Regions from separate parts of the Glutamicibacter sp. 0426 genome, predicted to be linked through region 1. Evidence: predicted binding sites of a transcription regulator. Region 1 holds the regulator's gene; the other holds the start of a gene.
What was found. Region 1 encodes LexA, which represses DNA repair genes until DNA is damaged. Its sites were predicted from a motif close to TCGAACANNTGTTCGA; they were not measured.

Region 1 (5,973 bases):
ATGAGCTGGTGCCCGGGGTCAGCGACAAGGCGTGGAAGCAGGTCTCGGTTTCGGCCATGGAGTGCTTGGGGTCGCAGAAGTGCCCGATGGCTGATGAATGCTTCTCGGAGATGGCTCGTGCCCGTGCCGCGGAGGCGGACGTGGTCATTACCAACCACGCCCTGCTGGCGGTATCGGCCTTCGAGGGGCTTTCGGTCCTCCCGGACTTCGAAGTCGCAATCATCGATGAGGCCCACGAACTGCAAGACCGCGTGACCAGCTCGGTGTCCGGGGCGCTCTCCGCACGCATGGTGCTCACCGCGGCAGGCGGCGCCAAACGCCATTGCGGAGTGAACGTGGACGAGATGGTCAAGGCGGCGAACCGCTTGGAGAAGTCGTTGACCGGTGTGCCCACGGGACTGCTGGAACATGGCCTGCGCGAAGACATGGGCATCGCCCTGAACGACATCGTGGAACAGGCCCGGCTGGCGTTGGCGCTGTCCAAGCCCGAAGCCAATGCACCGGCTGACGGCGGACGACAGACCGCCCGCTCCCAGCTGCAGGCGGTGATGGACGATGCGATTCGCATGCTCGAATCCGAAGAGCGCCGCGAGGTGCTGTACACCACCCGTCCGCGGGAGTTTGTCGAAGGCCGGGGCTACGTCGAAGCTGACGAGACCCAGCCAGCCACGTTGAACGTTGCCCCGTTGTCCGTTGCCGGCAAGCTGCGCGAAGGGCTTTTCGACGGGCGCACGGTCGTCTTGACCAGCGCTACCTTGGCTATCGGCGCGCAGTTCGACTCGGTCGCAGGCTCCCTGGGTCTGATGGGCGCCGGGGCTCCGTCCTGGACCGGCGTGGACGTCGGCAGTCCCTTCGATTACCCGAAGCAGGGCATCCTGTACGTAGCCAAGCATCTGCCCAAGCCGGGCCGCCAACTGGCCGCCGAGACGCTGGATGAGATCGAGGATCTCATCAAGGCCTCCGGCGGCGGTGCACTGGCTCTGTTCACTTCGAAACGCTCCGCCGAAGAAGCGGCAAGCATCTTGCGCGAACGCCTGGACGTGGAGATCCTGTGCCAGGGCGAGGGCAGCATGAAGTCGCTGGTCGAGCAGTTCAGCAGCGAACGCGACACCTGCCTGTTCGGAACCATGACCCTGTGGCAGGGCGTGGACGTGCCAGGAGATTCCTGCCGGCTGGTCATCATCGACAAGATCCCGTTCCCGCGCCCGGACGATCCGATCTCCAAAGCCCGTTCCGAGGACGTGGCCAAGCATGGCGGCAACGGCTTCATGCAGGTGGCCGCCACCCATGCGGCGATTCGCCTGGCCCAGGGCGCTGGACGCCTGATTCGTTCGGTCGGGGACAAGGGCGTGGTGGCGATCCTCGATTCGCGCATGGCCACTGCACGGTACGGCAGCTTCTTGAAAGCGACGCTGCCGCCGATGTGGCCGACTGTCGACAAGAAGGTCATCACCGGAGTTCTCCAGCGCTTGAACCCGGACGGGAAATAGCCGCAGCCAGAGCATGAACTTGAGCTGTCCTTGGACTTGGGGCAGCTCAAGTACTTTAAGCACTATCAGCAGGATGGTTGGATATGCACTAAGGTCTGTGAGAAGAACTGATGCCGCGTGAACCGGAAGGCACCATGGAGTCCATGCAGGAATTGGCACACCAAGCCGCCATCGACACCCACCAGCGTTTCGGACGGCGCCTCTTGCGGCTGCCCGGAACCTGGATTGGGCAGAGCTACAGCAGGGCGCACCGGTTGCGCGACGGAAGCTTGCTCAGCGATCTCAATGGCTGCGCGCACCCGTTTTCGGAGTGGAACTATTGGTGGCAGGCGCATTATCTGGATGCCATCATTGATGACGGCCACTCCTATCTGGCCGCAGGCGACGCGGAATCGGCGCGTGCCGAGCTGGCCCGGGCCAATCATCTGTTGCGTGGCATTCGAATTCGCAACTTCGGGATGCTGCCCAACTACTTCTTCGACGATATGGCGTGGCTTGCCTTGGCCAGCGGCCGTCTGGCGCAGTTCACGCTGGCCGTGAGGGGAGAAGGAAACCACGCTGCTCAGACTGCAATGCGGGTGCTGGGAGAACAGCTTCAAGCTGGCATGGACGAGGTGCTGGGCGGCGGCCTGTACTGGTCGAAAAAACGGGATTTCAAGAATACGCCGGCCAATGCGCCGGCGGCACTGTTCTTCGGCCGAACCGGACAGAAGGACACCGCACGGCAGGTTCTCCAATGGCTGGAGAAGAACCTGTTCAGCGCCGAGCGTGGGCTGTATTTGGACGGGCTGCGGTTGGCCAGCCAGGGGCATACGGTGGAGCCAGCGATCTATACCTATAACCAGGGCACGGTGCTAGGCGCGTTGCTTGAGCTTGGCGAGCCAGCCGATCTGGCTCACGCCCAGGTGCTGATCGATGCGACCACGCACTCGCTGTCTTCCGCGGCCCGAGTACTCGCGTTCAACCGCGGGGGAGACGGGAACCTTTTTGCCGGAATCCTGTGCCGGTATCTGGCCCTCGCCGCGAAAGATCACCGCTTGGAAGCACCAAGCAGGGAGCAGGCCAGGCAACTGGTCACGGCAACTGCAGGCCATCTGATCGACCAGGAACCGCGCCGGCTCTCGGCGGCAGTCCAGCGCTGGATGATCTTCGCCGCGGCCGCCCAGATCGAGCTCGAGGCCGGCGAGTAGCTGATTAAACGAAAATTGCGCTGGTGCCAAGCACCAGCGCAATATCCACACGAAATCTAGAGTGAGCGCATGACCGAGACGACCCGTCCCATGATCTTTGCTGCATCACCCAAAATCGGTTCGTAGCGCGAGTTCTGTGGAAGCAGCCAAGTATGCCCATCACGCTGCCGGAAGGTCTTGACGGTCGCTTCCTCGTCCAGCAGGGCTGCGACGATGTCGCCGTTGTCTGCCGTCTGCTGTCGGCGGACAACTACCCAGTCGCCATCGCAAATCGCGGCGTCAACCATTGAATCGCCGGAAACCTTGAGCATGAACAGTTCCCCGTGGCCCACGAGCTGACGAGGCAACGAGAAAACATCTTCGACGGACTGTTCTGCCAGGATCGGACCGCCAGCAGCAATACGGCCAACCAGCGGAACCATGGTGGTGTCAGCAGAAGTGCTCAGCTCAATGATCTTGGCGTCTTCGCTGGCAGCCGGCTCGACCGGCTCCGAGACCTCGGCCTTTTCGGCATCGTCGGACAATTGCAGCGGAAGCAGGATTTCCATCGCGCGCGGACGGCGTGGGTCTCGACGGATATAGCCGAGCTTTTCCAACTGGCTCAACTGGTGGGTCACGCTCGAAAGACTCTTGAGTCCGACAGCGTCGCCAATCTCACGCATCGATGGCGGATAACCGTTCTTGCCGATAGACCGCTGGATCGTCTCAAGGATCTTCTTTTGGCGAATCGTCAGCGAACGTGCATTCGATCGGGGAGTGCGTTGTGATGCTGACATGAGATTTTGCCTTCCCTAGCAATCATTCGAAAGTTTGCGTGTCCAAACTGTCGGAGCTAGATGGTGAGATGTTTTCATTGCTCGTCTACTTCGAAATCTTAGTAGATAAGCGAGCTTCTTTCAAAGATTTGTTCGAAAACTTCTGGACAAGTTCCGCGAATCTCTGTTAGAACAGATATACGAGGTTCGAACAAGTTTTCGAATCCGTTCTTTCGAATAAAAATTCGCATCACTTGAATTTCTTGAGGAGACAACGTCATGGCTACCGTCGCACTTGACTCAGATCAGACCCAAGCGCCGCTGAAAATCCGCATCAACCGCCGCGGTTGGGCTGTGCTGGTGGGGATGCCCGTTTTCGCACTCACGATCGCTGCTGCTTTCTTCTTCTCCATGTTCGCCTCTGACGCGCATGCCGCGGCAGAAGATCCTGCTGGGGTTGGAACCATCGATGTCACCGTGATCCCCGGGGATACGCTATGGAGTTTGGCTCGCGACTATGCCACCGGTTACGACGTGACTTCCGCAGTTGGCCACATCGCGGAGCTCAACGCCTTGGACGGCAGCGAAATCCAGGTTGGAGATACCTTGTCGATTCCGGTCATTGCCGGCTAGCTTCCCCCGCTGTCTAGAGTTTGTTACCTGCAGCCGTAGCGGATTCACTGGCGGACTCGCTGCGCACGTAGACTTGATGCGTGAATGACCGCAGTGAACTTTTGAGTCAGCTGCCCTTGCGTGAGAATCTCCGCGGGCTATCCCCTTATGGCGCACCGCAAATTGACGTGCCGATCCAGTTGAACGTCAACGAGAACACCCATCCGTTGCCACCGGTAGTCGTAGACGCCATTGCCCAGGAAGTGGCCAAGGCAGCGGCAACTCTGAATCGCTATCCCGACCGCGAGTTCACCGAGCTTCGTGAACTTCTTGCCGATTACCTCGGCCACTCGCTCACCAAGGAGAACATCTGGGCCGCGAACGGTTCGAATGAAATCCTGCAGCAGATCCTGCAAGCCTTCGGTGGTCCAGGCCGTACCGTGATGAGCTTCGGCCCCACCTACTCCATGTACCCGCTGTTGGCCAGTGGTACTGATACCACCTATATCGCCGGTGAACGCGCCGAGGATTTCACCCTGTCCGCCGAATCTGCAGCCGCGCAGGTCCGCGAGCACAAGCCGAATATCGTGTTCCTGTGCTCGCCGAACAACCCCACCGGCACCGCCCTTGGCCTTGATGTCATCACGGCCGTGTACGAAGCCATGAGCGAGCACAACGGCATGGTGATCGTTGACGAGGCGTACGCCGAATTCTCCTTGGCCAGCACCAAGTCCGCACTGAGTCTGCTTGAAGGCCGCCAGCGATTGATCGTCTCTCGCACCATGTCCAAGGCATTCGGCCTGGCCGGCGCACGCGTCGGCTACCTGGCCGCCGCGCCAGAGGTCACTGATGCCATCCGCTTGGTGCGGCTGCCGTACCACCTGTCGGCCGTGACCCAGGCAACGGCGATCGCCGCCTTGAAGAACATCGAGTTGCTGCTGGCGCAGGTCGAAGACATCAAGTCCCAGCGTGACCGCATCGTCGCGCGCTTGAAGGAACTGGGCCTGAAGCCATCGGTCTCCGACTCCAACTTCGTCTTCTTCGGTGGCGTCGAAGACCCCCACGCTATTTGGGAAGGCCTGTTGGAAGCCGGCATCATCATCCGCGACAATGGAATTCCGGGGACCTTGCGTGTTACGGCCGGAACCGAATCAGAAACCACAGCCTTCTTGGAACGACTTGCCGAACTGCTCGGCTCGCAGAAGTAATCAAAGACAAGCGAAGGAAGACATGTCTGCCGAATTGATTGGCGCACGTCGCGCCCGCATGGAACGCGTGACCAGCGAATCGTCCGTATTCGTTGAATTGGATCTCGATGGAACCGGCGTCTCGGAGATCAGCACCTCGGTGCCGTTCTATGACCACATGCTGACTGCGCTCTCCAAGCATTCGCTCATCGACCTCACCGTGCGTGCTACCGGCGATACCCACATCGATGTCCACCACACCGTTGAGGACACCGCGATCACCATCGGCGAAGTGCTGCGCGTGGCGCTGGGCAACAAGGCAGGCATCCGCCGCTTCGGCACCTCCTACGCTCCGCTGGACGAGGCGCTGTCCCGTTCAGTCGTCGATGTCTCGGGCCGGCCATACCTCGTGCACTCCGGCGAGCCTGCTGGCCAGGAATACCACTTGATCGGCGGGCACTTCACCGGCTCGATGACCCGCCACGTCTTCGAAGCCATTACCTTCCACGCACAGATCTGCGCTCACATCGAGGTGCTCTCGGGCCGCGACCCGCACCACATTGTCGAAGCGCAATTCAAGTCCTTCGCCCGCGCCTTGCGCGAAGCCGTAGAGCGCGATGAGCGCATGGGCGACAAAATCCCATCCACGAAGGGTGCCCTGTAAGTGGAGAAGAAAACAGTAGTTGTCCTGGACTATGGTTCGGGCAACGTCCGTTCCGCCGTGCGCGCCTTGGAAGCC
Region 2 (5,973 bases), on a different contig from region 1:
TGATCGACGCGGACGGGCACGTGTCTTCGGTGTGAGGTTTTTCAGCCTTCGGTGATGTTCGTCGATGCTTTCGACTCGGGCCAGGGGTCAGCGCTCAGCGAGGGCCACTGGGATAACCACCTTTTGATCTTGGCTTCGTAGACTTCCCGCGGGGCAAGCACTGGGTTCGGAACGATCTTCCGGGCGAATAGATCTGCAAATCCATGCGGGGCGTAGGTGGCTATTTGCCCATGCGCATCACGGGTGACCGCAAAGCAGCAGGTCTTCGCCGCAAAATGATCGATGGCATCCGTGGAGCTGGTGAAGGGAATGGCTGGCACCCCGAAGTGCTCTTCGTACCACATGTGGACGCGTGCTTCATTGCGGACTTCGATTTCTGCGTCGATGCCTTTGAAGAGTTTTTTGGCCCGGCGTATGACTGCGTCTTCTGCCTCATAGGACGTGTCCTCATCGAAGTAGAAGAGGTCGTAGTCGCGAATTCCGTTTTGCGGCTCCTTGCCCTCAAGCACGTTCCATACCGTTTGGAATAGTGCGCCTGCAGTGAGCCACCAGTCCGAAACACCTAGCTGCGGGGCGAGGTGGAGGATTTGCTGGTTGACGGGGTTTGCCTGAACGCACTTGAGAAAGAATTGTTCATCCTGTGCATTCACGTTCCTTTGCCCCTCGCGTCAAGTACTTGTTCCTTTGGAGCCAATGTACATGCTGGGCAAAACCCTGTCAGCGAACCAGCGCATCATGCCCCTCTCTGGTCCAGCCCTTCGGCTTCCATCCGCTTTGCCAGCTCGCCGACGCTTTCGATGCTGCGAGCACCTTCGCCGAGCTTTGGCCGGTAGCTGATTTGCGGGCGGCCCTGCTCTTCAAGGTACCCCGCAGCGGGCAAGGTTTCGGGCTGATGCAGGTCCCAGGCGTTCAGCGCCTGCAGCGAGATGCCACGTGGTCCGGTGCGCCGGGTGACGCCATGGATGAGCAGCATGCGGGTAGAGAAAAGCAACGGCCCGGTGCGTTGCTGGGTGTCGTCGAAGAAGGTCGCATCGATGCAGCCTGTCCCGTCGTCCACGGAAATGAAGACCACTCGCTTGCCTCCACGCATGGGAGGAGTCTGGGTGGCCACGCGCACTCCAGCGACGAGGACCTCGGTTCCGTTGCGCAACTGCAGCAGCTCGGCCGCTTGGGTGATGGGAAGGTGCGCCAGGCGTTGCCGGTAGGAAGAGATCAGGTGCTCGCTGGCATCCAGGTGCATCAGGTCCAGTTCGGTACGCACCACTTCGGCAGGTTCCAGCTCAGTTCCCGTGGCCTTGATGTGTTCGATTTTCCCAAGGTCAAGCGCCAGCTGCCCGGGGCCAGGCCGGTATTTGGGCGGAAGGGAGCTGTGGGCCATGGATTGCGTGTGGGCGATGGTGTCGGCACGCGAGGTCCCGGCGAGCAGGGAGTCGAAGACGCCGAGGGCCGCGAGGTTCTGGTAGGTGCGGCGCGAGAGCCCCGCGCGGGCGCGGACATCTGCAAGGTGCTCATAGGGTTGGCCGGCGACCAGGCGTTCGACTTCGCGTTCGCTCATCTGGTGGATGTCGCGGAAGGCCAGGCGGACCCCGTAGCGTCCAGGGCGCAGCGAGCTGGGCGCGCGTGGCACCACCGGGAGCTTCGCTGGAGCGGATTCGAATACTCGTTCGACCCGGTAGTGCCCGGTGGAGCGGTTGATGTCCAGCGGCAGGATGGGGATGCCCATGCGCCGGGCTTCGGAGACCAGCAGCCGCTTGGGGTACATGCCCGGGTCATGTTCCCAGATGCCGGCAAGGAAGGCTTCGGGGTGGTGGGCCTTGAGCCAGGCCGAGTGGTAGGTGGGCACGGCGAAGGCCGCCCCGTGGGCTTTGCAGAAGCCGAAGGACCCGAAGCCGGAGAGCACTTCCCAGACCTTGTCGATCGTCTCCTGGCTGTAGCCGCGCTTGGTTGCTTCGGTGCGCACATAGCGTTCTACGGCTGGTTCCTTTTCCGGGTTTCCCAGCAGCCGGCGGTAGACATCGGCCATGCCCAGCCCGCAACCAGTCATCACATCCAGGATGCGCAGCACCTGTTCGTGGAAGACGGTCACCCCATGGGTTTCGGCGAGAGCTGGGATCAGATCCGGGTGCAGGTATTGGGCCGGAGCGAAACCGTGACGGTGCTCCAGATAGGGCTTGACCATGTTCGATTGCATGGGGCCGGGGCGGAACAACGAGATGTCGATGATCAGGTCGTTGAATTCGCGTGGGGCGAGCTTGCCGATCAGTTCGCGCTGGCCCGGGGATTCAATCTGGAAGCAGCCCAGGGTGTGGGTGGAGCGGATCAATTCGAACGTGGGTTCGTCATCCAGCGGTACCCGGGACAGATCGATCGCTCCGGCAGCGGAGATATAGCTGTCGTCCACGTGCCCTCCGGCGCGCGCGACCGCCTGCTTGTCCGGGTGCATGCGGGCGATCTCTTCCAGGGTGTAGGCGATGGCTGATTGCATGCGCACCCCGAGTACGTCGAGCTTGATCAGCCCCATCAGGTCCATGTCGTGCTTGTCGAACTGGCTCATCTGCAGCCCGATGCCCGACGGCTGGACCGGGGTGCGGTCCAGCAGGCTCGCGTCGGAGAGGATCACACCGCAGGGGTGCATGGAAATATGGCGCGGCAGCCGGTCCAGGCGTTCGGTGGCGTCGATGAGGATATCGAGCTGGGTGTCATCGGTAATGCGTTCGGCCAATGCTGCCAGTTCCGGCTTCTCGGTGAGCGCTTCGCGGAAAGAGGATGCGGAGAAGCGCCACAGCTGCTTAGCGATCTCGTCTATCTGCTCCTGCTCCACCCCGAGGGCGGTTCCAGCATCGCGGACCGCGCCGCGGGCACGGTAGGCGTTCTGCATGCTCATCAGGCTCACGCGCTCTTCGCCGAAGCTGGAGAAGATCTTGCGGTAGATCTCGTGGCGGCGGGCGGATTCCACGTCGATGTCGATGTCCGGCAAGGTGGTGCGGGTATCGGAGAGGAAGCGTTCGAACACGAGGTCGTGGGCTAGCGGATTCACCTGGCTGATGCCCAGCAGGTAGTTCACCAGCGAGGAGGCACCGGAGCCGCGGGCCGCAACGCGCACTCCCATCTCGGTGATGAGGTTGACGGTTTCGGCGACAGTCAGGAAGTACCCGGCGAAGTCCAGCCGGTCGATCACCCCGAGTTCCAGAGCCAGCTGTTTTTCAATGAGGCTGGGTTTGGCGTGCGGCAAGAGCCCGGGCACCGCTGCGTGGACTCGCTCGGTGAGTTCTTGCATGGCCGGACGATGCAGGCCGATGACCTTGGCTTCGGGGATGACCGGCTTCTTCCATCCGAGATCGGCTACCGGGTCGGCCGCAGCCCATTCGGCAAGCGCCTCGGTTTCCCGCAACAGCTGTTGAGCCCAGCTTCTTTCGGTGGCTTGGCCGATTTCCTTGGCCAATTGGCGCATCTCTTGCGGGGTTTTCAGCCATCCTTGGCCGTTGGGTTGGCAGGAGTCAAGGTTCTTCAGGCTGTGCAGGGCGCGCGCCGAGTCCAGGATGTCTGCGGTGACCGCCCCGTCAGGGTCTACGTAGCGCACGGCATTGGTGAGGACGGCCTTGATCCCCCGCTCATGGGCGTAGCGCAGCAAGCGGGCTGCTCCGCCGAGGCTGTAGCGCGATCCGGGACTGGACAGGTGCGTGGTGATCTCCACGCGCAGCATCTTTCCCAGCCGCTTCTTCCAGCTGGCAAGCAGCGCCCGGGCGTGGGCATAGTTTCCCTTGAGGATTGCGCGGGCCACATCCGATTCCCCGCCGAGCAGGATCATCAGGTTTCCGCCGGCGCCCAGATGCGCCAACTGCCCGGCTTCCAGCCCCGGAACGCCGTGCGCAGTGCCATGCGCGAGGGTGATGGCCCGGCACAGCGCTGCATATCCCGCACCGTTGCAGCGCCCGCGGGCCAGCAGGACAATCCGCCCCTGGGTTTCCCCGTGGCTATCGAGCACCGCAAGGTTCACCCCGAGAATCGGGTGCAGCCCTTCTGCCATGCAGGCTGTCACATGCTTGACCGTCCCGTACAGCCCATCCCGGTCAGTCAGCGCGAGCATCTGCGCCCCCTGCGCCTTGGCCGCCTGGGCCAGCTGCTTTGGGTGCGAGACGCCGTAATGGGCGCTGTATGAAGAACTGACGTTCAGATGGGTGAAGCTCATGGATGTCCTTCGAAAATATGTTCCCCTGCCGGCACATCAGGCGCTGCGGGCCAGCGAGTCATGCACGCGCACCAGGCGCCACCGTTCAGTTTGCGCATCAAAACTCACATCGACGCTGTGCACTTGGCGGGATCCACGCACGGCGACCAGCTGCAGGCGCCACATCTCGTAGTCGGCAATCCCCGCACCGGCTCCGCGGGGAATCCGCAGGTTCTCATCCCACCATTTGCGGCGCTCGAACCAGCGCTGCGGTTCAGCCACCAAGCGGTAGTCCTGCCCCTGCCAGGTCACGCGCAACGGCATCCCATTCGCTGCGCGAGCCACCTCGATCGACTCGGTGAACATCCCCACGTGCGCACTCCTTACCTAGTAGAACCATTCTATTCGAACACGTGTTCGAATGACAGTTACACTAGTCAGCGCGACCGACAGTTTGGGTTAGCCGAGCGCAGCGGCTCGCAGCGTCGATGAGCTGGCTGAATAGGCCCTGCGAAAGGCCGCGATAAACGAAAGGGCGAGGAACATCCGACATCGCAGGCAAGCAGCGCATCATGGGCCAAGGCCAGGCGCAGTTTGGCGATGTAGCCCGATGGGAACGGTGCCCCGCTCACCCTCGGAGCCAACGTTCCGCTCAATCGGCGGCTGGAGCAGCAGGTCGCTGGCTTGGGAGCTCTATGCACCACAGTGGATCAAGGCCAATTCGGCGCGGGCACTGGTTTCCGCCCTCGGTGCCGTCCTCCTGCTCAGCGGAGCCTGAGCCCGAGGCGCAGCCCTTGCGCCGTCACATACGTTCCGGGAAACTCGTGGTGCACCTGCGCAAATTGGCTCTGGGCGAAACAGCCTGCGTCATTGTGTCACGAATGTTCCATAAGCGCCGAGGACACCGATAGCATCGAGACAGCAACAGTCAATCGTTCCAGGAGCTAAATCCCATGCCTCATAAGGTCAAAGCCGTTGTTTCCCGCGCCAAGGATGCGCCGGTAGAGGTCGTCGACATCATCGTTCCGGACCCGGGTCCCGGAGAAGTAGTCGTCGACGTGCTCACCACCGGTGTCTGCCACACCGACTTGCACTACAAGCTCGGCGGCATCGGCGACGAGTACCCCTACCTGCTGGGCCACGAGTCCACCGCAGTCGTCAGCCAGATCGGCGAGAACGTCACCAACGTGAAGGTCGGCGACCGCGTGATCCTGAACTGGCGTGCAGTCTGCGGCCAGTGCCGCGCTTGTGCCAAGGGCGAGCCGAAGTACTGCTTCAACACGTTCAATGCCACCCAGAAGATGACCCTCGAGGACGGCACCGAGCTGTCGGCTGCCCTGGGCATCGGCTCCTTCGCCGAGAAGACCCTGGTCCACTCCGGCCAGTGCACCATCGTGGATGAAGAAGCGGATCCGGCAGCCGTCGGCCTGCTCGGCTGCGGCATCATGGCCGGCATCGGCGCGGCAATCAACACCGGTGAAATCAAGCGCGGCGAGTCGGTTGCCGTGATCGGTTGCGGTGGCGTCGGCGCCGCCGCCATCGCCGGCGCGCAGCTGGCCGGCGCGACCACCATCATCGCGGTGGACGTCAACCCTGACAAGCTGGAAACCGCGAAGACCTTCGGCGCCACCCACACCGTGGATTCCGCCAAGGTCGACGCCGTGGAAGCCATCCAGGAACTGACCGGCGGCTTCGGCGCCGATGTGGTGATCGATGCTGTAGGCCGTCCGGAAACCTACAAGCAGGCCTTCTACGCCCGCGATCTTGCAGGCCGCGTGGTGCTGGTGGGCGTCCCGACCCCGGAG

Region 2: BKX98_RS03755 (DUF6504 family protein) is a predicted target of LexA. The motif match lies at 4,574-4,589, and genes of this name have one in related genera.

Annotation. Positions count from the first base shown of each region.
Region 1 covers NZ_MPBI01000002.1:565,557-571,529, forward strand. The annotation lists gene BKX98_RS08125 (ATP-dependent DNA helicase) at 1-1,490, shown strand, start outside; gene BKX98_RS08130 (glycoside hydrolase family 76 protein) at 1,601-2,680, shown strand; gene lexA (transcriptional repressor LexA) at 2,737-3,456, opposite strand; gene BKX98_RS08140 (LysM peptidoglycan-binding domain-containing protein) at 3,715-4,068, shown strand; gene BKX98_RS08145 (histidinol-phosphate transaminase) at 4,149-5,255, shown strand; gene hisB (imidazoleglycerol-phosphate dehydratase HisB) at 5,278-5,898, shown strand; gene hisH (imidazole glycerol phosphate synthase subunit HisH) at 5,899-5,973, shown strand, end outside.
Region 2 covers NZ_MPBI01000001.1:787,020-792,992, reverse strand. The annotation lists gene BKX98_RS03770 (VOC family protein) at 1-35, shown strand, start outside; gene BKX98_RS03765 (nucleotidyltransferase family protein) at 42-650, opposite strand; gene BKX98_RS03760 (DNA polymerase III subunit alpha) at 734-4,189, opposite strand; gene BKX98_RS03755 (DUF6504 family protein) at 4,226-4,534, opposite strand; gene BKX98_RS03750 (S-(hydroxymethyl)mycothiol dehydrogenase) at 5,122-5,973, shown strand, end outside.